DNA from 2 places in the Rhodoferax sp. GW822-FHT04A08 genome. Region 2 is predicted to be linked to the other one. Evidence: predicted binding sites of a transcription regulator. Region 2 holds the regulator's gene; the other holds the start of a gene.
What was found. Region 2 encodes sigma-54, which starts transcription at its own class of promoters, with help from an activator protein. Its sites were predicted from a motif close to TGGCANGNAANCTGCTTT; they were not measured.
Positions count from the first base shown of each region.

Region 1 (3,406 bases), on a different contig from region 2:
CCACAGCATGGCGGTGTTGCTGACCCATATGCAGAGCGAAGTGGAGCTGTTTGCCAGTCCCAACACGCTGGAGCGGGTGGAGAGTTATCTGCTGGTGATGGCCCAGACGCTGGCGCATCTGCCCCAACCCTTGCGGGATCGCCTGGTGCAGGTGGACTGGCACGGCTGGGCCTGCCTGCAAAAGTTGCTGGAAGAGGACGGCCAGCCGCGCCGTGCGGAGGTCTGGTATGGCATCCAGTCGCTGGTGCCGGCCACGCTGGAGCTGATTGCCAAGTTGCGCAAGCAGGAACCGGTGTGGTTTGAGATCGGGTTTTGAACAAGGAACACCATGAACAGCGTTGAAGAATTTCTGGCCCACACCATCCAGCTGGAGAGCGAAGCCGCACTGCGTTTCGGCCAGCTGGCTGATGCCATGATGACCGCCGGCAACCGGGATGTCGGCAAGCTGTTCCGGCGTCTGGCGGACTACTCCCTGCTGCATCTGGGCGATGCGCGTGCGCGTTCGGGCTATCGCGATCTGCCGGTGCTGCAGAGCAGTGACTTCCGCTGGCCTGACATCGAGAGCCCGGAAGCCGCAGCCATCTGGGCGGCGGACCCGTTCATCGGCATCGAGCAGGCGCTGCAGGTGGCGCTGGACGCCGAAACGGCTGGCCTCAACTTCTACAGCGGCGTGCTGGAGGCCACACAGGACCCGGAGATCCGCGTATTAGCCAAGGAATTTGTGGATGAGGAGGCCGAGCACGTGGCTGAACTCAAGCGCTGGATTCAGTTGCATCTGGCGGGTGCCAGACTACCCACGCAGGATTGAAGTGAGGGCGGGAGAGCCCGCCTAGGAGTCCTTCTTCTTCACGTTGGCGAAGATGTCCAGCATGTCTTCGGTTTCGGGAGTCAGCGGCTGCTTGGTGGTGTCTGGGAAACCGCCTATCAGGCTGTCCTGGAAGGCTACCGAGTCTTCCCATTCGGCCCAGTCCGACTCCTGTACTTCGCCAACGGGAATCGGCTCCAGAGGATCAATGATCTTCTTGGGAGCTTTGCGAAAAAAGTCCATACACCACCTCCGATCCAGCGTTTTTGGAGTGTCGCCACTCTTTTAGTCTGGAGCGATGATAGCGTGCATGCCCAAAGTGTTGAAACGCCTGTCCGGCAGGCCCTGGCAGTATGTGGTCTTGTCAGTCTCCTTGGGCCTTGAATAAGGGGGCTGGGGCGGTGAGCACGGATTCCTCGAAATCCTGCACAAATACCGAGTCCCGCCAATGCTGCCAGCCTTCTTCACCTTCAAATTCGATGACCTCACACTCCGGGTTTGGTGATGGTGCCTCTTCATTCTGAATACTCAGGTTCAGCACCCGAAGGTGTGTTTCCGGCTTCAGAGGTTTGTCGATCGAATGGTTCATAGGGCTCACCGTTGAATCAGTCCGGTCCCTGGTCAGGTATTGGCTTGCGGACCCGGAGCCTGCATCGCTGATTCAAACTCGGCCCAGGCGGACTCGCTGTTGAGTTCTTCCGCGACCGGTGCCGGAATGGCTCGTATGAATTTGCGGCGTTCGGCCCATAACGGCTCAGGGTTCGCGACTTGGGGGGGCGTGACGGGCGCAGCGGCAACGCCTGCTCGCGGGGTGGCCTTCCCGTTTGCAAAAAATGGCCAGCGTCCTGTCATGTTTCGACTCCCTGGGTTACTGACGGCCAATGTTCCGATGTGGAGAGAATGGGAAATTTTCCCACTTAATGCAAGGATATACGCATTTGCGAAGGTCTGCATTCGACCAAAGTACTAAAAGCGCGGATTTCGTTGATGCAGTGCAATATTGCGCAGTCGGCCCCGCTGTTCAGCGGCTTGTGTCGCATTGCCTTCAAACCCGCCAAAGAGCAGGTCTCTGCGCCCACAAAACCACCAATAAAAGCCGATTTTGGCTGGCACCCAAATTGCGATGGATGGATCAACCACCCTGCAAGGAGTTGTCCATGTCCGTATCGCTCAAAGCCAAGATTGCCGAAGTGTTCGAAGAACCGGGCTGCGACAAGAACCAGGGCAAGAGCGAGAAAGAACGCAAGAAGGGTTGCACCAAGCAGCTCAACCCCGGCGCAGCGGCTGGGGGCTGCGCCTTCGATGGCGCCAAGATCGCATTGCAGCCCATTGCCGATGTGGCGCACCTGGTCCACGGCCCGATTGCCTGCGAGGGCAACTCCTGGGACAACCGGCACAGCGCGTCCTCGCACTCGCAGATCTACCGCTCCGGCTTTACCACCGACATCAACGAGCTGGACGTGATCTACGGTGGCGAGAAGCGCCTGTTCAAGTCCATCCGCGAGATTCTGGAGAAGTACGACCCACCCGCCATCTTTGTCTACCAGACCTGCGTCACCGCCTTGGTGGGGGATGACATCGAGGCGGTGTGCCAGCGCGCCAGCGAGAAGTTCGGCAAACCGGTCATACCGGTCAACGCGCCGGGCTTCGCCGGCCCCAAGAACCTGGGCAACAAGCTGGGCGCTGAGGCGCTGCTGGACTATGTGATCGGTACGGTGGAGCCGGAGTTCACCACGCCTTACGACATCAACATCATTGGCGAATACAACCTGGTCGGCGAGCTGTGGCAGGTCAAGCCGCTGCTGGACGCGCTGGGCATACGGGTGCTGTCGTGCATCTCGGGTGATGGACGCTACAACGAGGTGGCCGGCGCCCACCGCGCCAAGGTCAACATGATGGTGTGCTCCAAGTCCATGATCAACATCGCCACCAAGATGGAGCAGCGCTGGGGCATTCCGTATTTTGAAGGCTCGTTCTACGGCATTGGCGATATGAGCGACACGCTGCGCCAGATTGCCAAACTGCTGGTGCAGCAGGGTGCGCCGGACGATTTGCTGGAGCGCACCGAGCGCCTGATCGAGGTGGAAGAGGCACGCGCCTGGAAGCGCATTGCGCACTACAAGCAACGCTTGGCGGGCAAGCGCGTGCTGCTGATCACCGGTGGTGTGAAGTCCTGGTCGGTGGTGGCGGCGCTGCAGGAGGGCGGCATGGAGATTGTCGGCACCAGCATCAAGAAGAGCACCAAGGAAGACAAGGAAAAGATCAAGGAGATCATGGGCGACGACGCCCACATGATCGACGACATGACCCCGCGTGAGATGTACGCCATGCTGCGCGATGCGCGTGCCGACATCATGCTCAGCGGTGGCCGCTCGCAGTTCGTGGCACTCAAGGCGCGCATGCCCTGGCTGGACATCAACCAGGAGCGCTATTACCCCTATGGCGGCTACGAAGGCATGGTGGAGCTGGTCAAGCAGATCGACCGCGCCCTGTTCAACCCGGTGTGGCAGCAGGTACGCATTGCCGCTCCCTGGGGTGACGACGGCGAGACGCTGGGTGCCGTGCAACCGGCAGCCAAACCGCTGGATTTCCTGGCGACAG
Region 1 is NZ_JBXAMW010000009.1:7,507-10,912, reverse strand. Features, by position in the region: gene AC1RMF_RS17040 (hypothetical protein) at 1-316, shown strand, start outside; gene AC1RMF_RS17035 (ferritin-like domain-containing protein) at 329-808, shown strand; gene AC1RMF_RS17030 (hypothetical protein) at 830-1,048, opposite strand; gene AC1RMF_RS17025 (hypothetical protein) at 1,170-1,394, opposite strand; gene AC1RMF_RS17020 (hypothetical protein) at 1,427-1,657, opposite strand; gene nifE (nitrogenase iron-molybdenum cofactor biosynthesis protein NifE) at 1,963-3,406, shown strand, end outside.
Region 1: the regulator sigma-54 is predicted to act here: its motif matches at 1,913-1,930, upstream of nifE (nitrogenase iron-molybdenum cofactor biosynthesis protein NifE).

Region 2 (3,406 bases):
CCCCCGAAGTCTCGCGGAAGCGGTCGCAGACGGCATCCTTGACCTTGAGTGCAGCAAAGTTCAGCGATGTCAAAGGACTGTGCTGGGCGGTGACCTCGATCTTGATGGTCTCGCGCGGTGTGAACCAGCGCTCCCACGGCACCGCCATGGCGGCGCGGTACAAGTCCTGCTCGTTGCGGTATTCGGTGTACGACACCAGCACCAGCACGCGCTGTGCTAGGCGGCAATACAGGTTCAGGCGCATGGCGTCCGTGAAGGAGGTGCGCACGGCCACACCACCACGCTGCTTGGTGATGCAGCCGGGCGGCAGGCCGGTGATGCGCAGGATTTCGGGCGCGAGGTAATCCTCCACACCGGCGGCGCAGGGAAGAAAGAGTTGCAGTTGGTTCATAGCGCCTTGCGCAGGGATGCGGGGGCGATCTTCAGCCCCTCGCGGTATTTGGCCACAGTGCGCCGGGCACATTCAATACCCTGCTCCTTGAGCATCTCGGATATCTGGTTGTCTGACAGCGGCTTCTTGGCACTTTCGGCGCTGATGAACTGCTTGATGAGTGCACGCACCGCGGTGCTGGACGCATTGCCGCCGGACTCAGTGCCCAGGCCGGAGCCGAAGAAGTACTTCAGCTCAAAGGTGCCAAAAGGCGTTGCCATGTACTTGGCGGTGGTCACGCGGCTGATGGTGGACTCGTGCAAGCCCAGTTCGTCGGCGATCTCACGCAGCACCAGCGGGCGCATGGCCAATTCGCCATGGGTGAAGAAGCTCTTCTGCCGCTCCACAATCGCCGTGCTCACGCGCAGGATGGTGTCAAAGCGCTGCTGGATATTCTTGATGAACCAGCGCGCTTCCTGCAGGCGTTGCTGTAGAGCGGCGTGGCTGGCGCTGTCCTTACCGCCCCGGTGGTTGCGCAGCACATTGGCGTAGATGTCATGCACCTTGAGGCGCGGCATCACATCGGGATTGAGCATGACGCGGAACTTGGGTGCAGCCGCCTTGTTGGCGTTGGTCACCGGCACCACCAGCACGTCGGGCACCACGATGTTGCGCTCCACGTCGACAAAGCGCCGCCCCGGCTTGGGTTCCAGCCGCGCAATCAGCGCTATGGCCTCGCGCACCAGGGCATCGCTGCCCACGCCCAGCTGCACCAGCCGCTTGATGTCACGGCGCGCCAGCAATTCCATGGGCTGCTGGCAAATGCGCAGGGCCACTTCCAGTTGCTCGCGCTCTTCGTCTTCCAGATCCGGATTGCGCAGCAGAGCTTTCAATTGCAGACTGAGGCACTCGCTCAAATTGCGGGCACCGACGCCAACCGGCTCCAGGCTTTGCAGCAGTCCCAGGGCTACCGAGAAATGGTGCACTAGGTCGTACAACTGCTCTTCATCCTGCGGGTTCAAGGTGCGGGCTAGGTCCTCGAGCGGCTCTTCCAGATAGCCGTCGTCGTTGAGCGACTCGATCAGGAAACGCAGCGCGGCAGCGTCTTCGGCGCTCAGGCGCAAACCCAGTGTCTGCCGATGCAGGAAGGCCTGCAAGCTCTCCTGCGTGCGGGCCAGCTCGGTGGCGTCCTTGTCTTCGTCGCCAGTGAGGTTATTGGTACTGGCCTTGGCCTCGACGCCCCACTCGCCGTCGTCCGGGGTCATTTCGGTGGTGCCGTCGCCTTCCCAGTCGATGCCTTCGTCCCCGCTCAGGGGACTGTTGTCTTCATCACTGCTGGTGGAGGCCACGATGCTGCTGCCCAGGTCGGGCATGGTGGCGGAAAACTCCACATCTTTGTCGCCTTCACTGACCGGCGTATCCGCCTGTGCGATGCCGAACTCTTCCCGCTCGGCATGGTCCTCACCCAGTTCCAGAAAAGGGTTCTCGTCCAGCATCTGCTCCACTTCCTGGCTCAGTTCGAGCGTGGAGAGCTGCAGCAGACGGATCGACTGCTGCAACTGGGGAGTAAGCGCCAGATGCTGGGAGACGCGTAATGAGAGACCTTGCTTCATTACATCTTGAAGTTTTCGCCAAGGTACACGCGGCGTACCTCGGGGTTGTCGACAATTTCCGAAGGCGTGCCTTCGGCCAGCACGCGGCCATCACTGATGATGTAGGCGTGGTCGCAAATGCCCAGGGTCTCGCGCACATTGTGGTCGGTGATGAGCACCCCGATGCCGCGCGCCTTGAGGAAGTTGATGATGCGCTGGATCTCGATCACCGCAATCGGGTCGATGCCGGCAAACGGCTCGTCCAGCAGGATGAAACGCGGCCCGGTAGCCAACGCGCGGGCAATTTCCACGCGCCGCCGCTCACCGCCCGACAAGGCCAGCGCCGGAGACTCGCGCAAGTGCTCGACCCGCAATTCCTGCAGCAGATTGGTCAGCCGCTTCTCGATCTCCGCGCTGCGCAATGGAGTGCCGTCTTCGTCGCGCTGCAGTTCCAGCACAGCGCGCACGTTGTCTTCCACGTTGAGCTTGCGAAAAATCGAGGCTTCCTGCGGCAGGTAGCCCAGCCCCAGACGCGCGCGCCGGTGTATGGGCATGGACTCGATCGAATTGCCATCGATGGAGATGTCACCCCCGCTGGCGCGCAGCAACCCCACGATGATGTAGAACGAGGTGGTCTTGCCAGCGCCGTTGGGGCCCAGCAGGCCCACCACTTCGCCCGTACGCACGGTCAGGGACACGTCCTTGACCACTTGGCGCTTGCCATAGGACTTTTGCAGATGTTGCGCCGTCAAGTTCCCCGCAGCAAAACCACTCACTTGGCGGCCCCCCCCAGGGTCGCGGATGGTTTGAGCGGCAACGGGGTTGCGGCAGGCGCCGGAGCACTGGCTTCGGGCTTGGGGGTCAGCATGACCCGCACGCGACCGGTTCCCAGGGCGCCAGTCGGTCCCTTGGTGTTGGCGGCACCATCGACCGTGAACAGGTCGGTGAGATTTTCATAAACGATGACACCGCCGGTGATTTCATCGGCCAACGTGGCGCCACGCAGTCGGCGCAACTGCGCTTTGCCGGTGAAGGTCACGGTATCGGCCTTGCCGTCATAGGTGATGGTTTCGCCCTCCCCCTCGATGAACTCGTCCAGTGCTTCGCGCTTCTGCCGGTAGAAGGCCAGCTTGTCTGCGGAACCGGTGGCAACGCCAAATTGATATCCGTCAGGATCCTGGCGCACATCCAGCCGATCTGCGCGGATCACGATGGTTCCCTTGGTCAGCACCACCTTGCCGGTGAATACGCTGACCTGCTTGAGGTCGTCATAGCGTAGCGCGTCGGCCTCGATGTTCATGGGCTTTTTCTGGTCGGCTTTTTCGGCGCGCACGCCACCGGCTGCAAACAGCAGCGTAGCAATCACCAACGAGAAAAGAATGTGTTTTTTCATAAAGGCACGAAACTTGCACACAGTGCGCACGGCCATTGTAGCGAGCGCATG
Region 2 is NZ_JBXAMW010000013.1:29,860-33,265, forward strand. Features, by position in the region: gene AC1RMF_RS20525 (THUMP domain-containing class I SAM-dependent RNA methyltransferase) at 1-391, opposite strand, end outside; gene AC1RMF_RS20530 (RNA polymerase factor sigma-54) at 388-1,983, opposite strand; gene lptB (LPS export ABC transporter ATP-binding protein) at 1,983-2,765, opposite strand; gene lptA (lipopolysaccharide transport periplasmic protein LptA) at 2,735-3,355, opposite strand.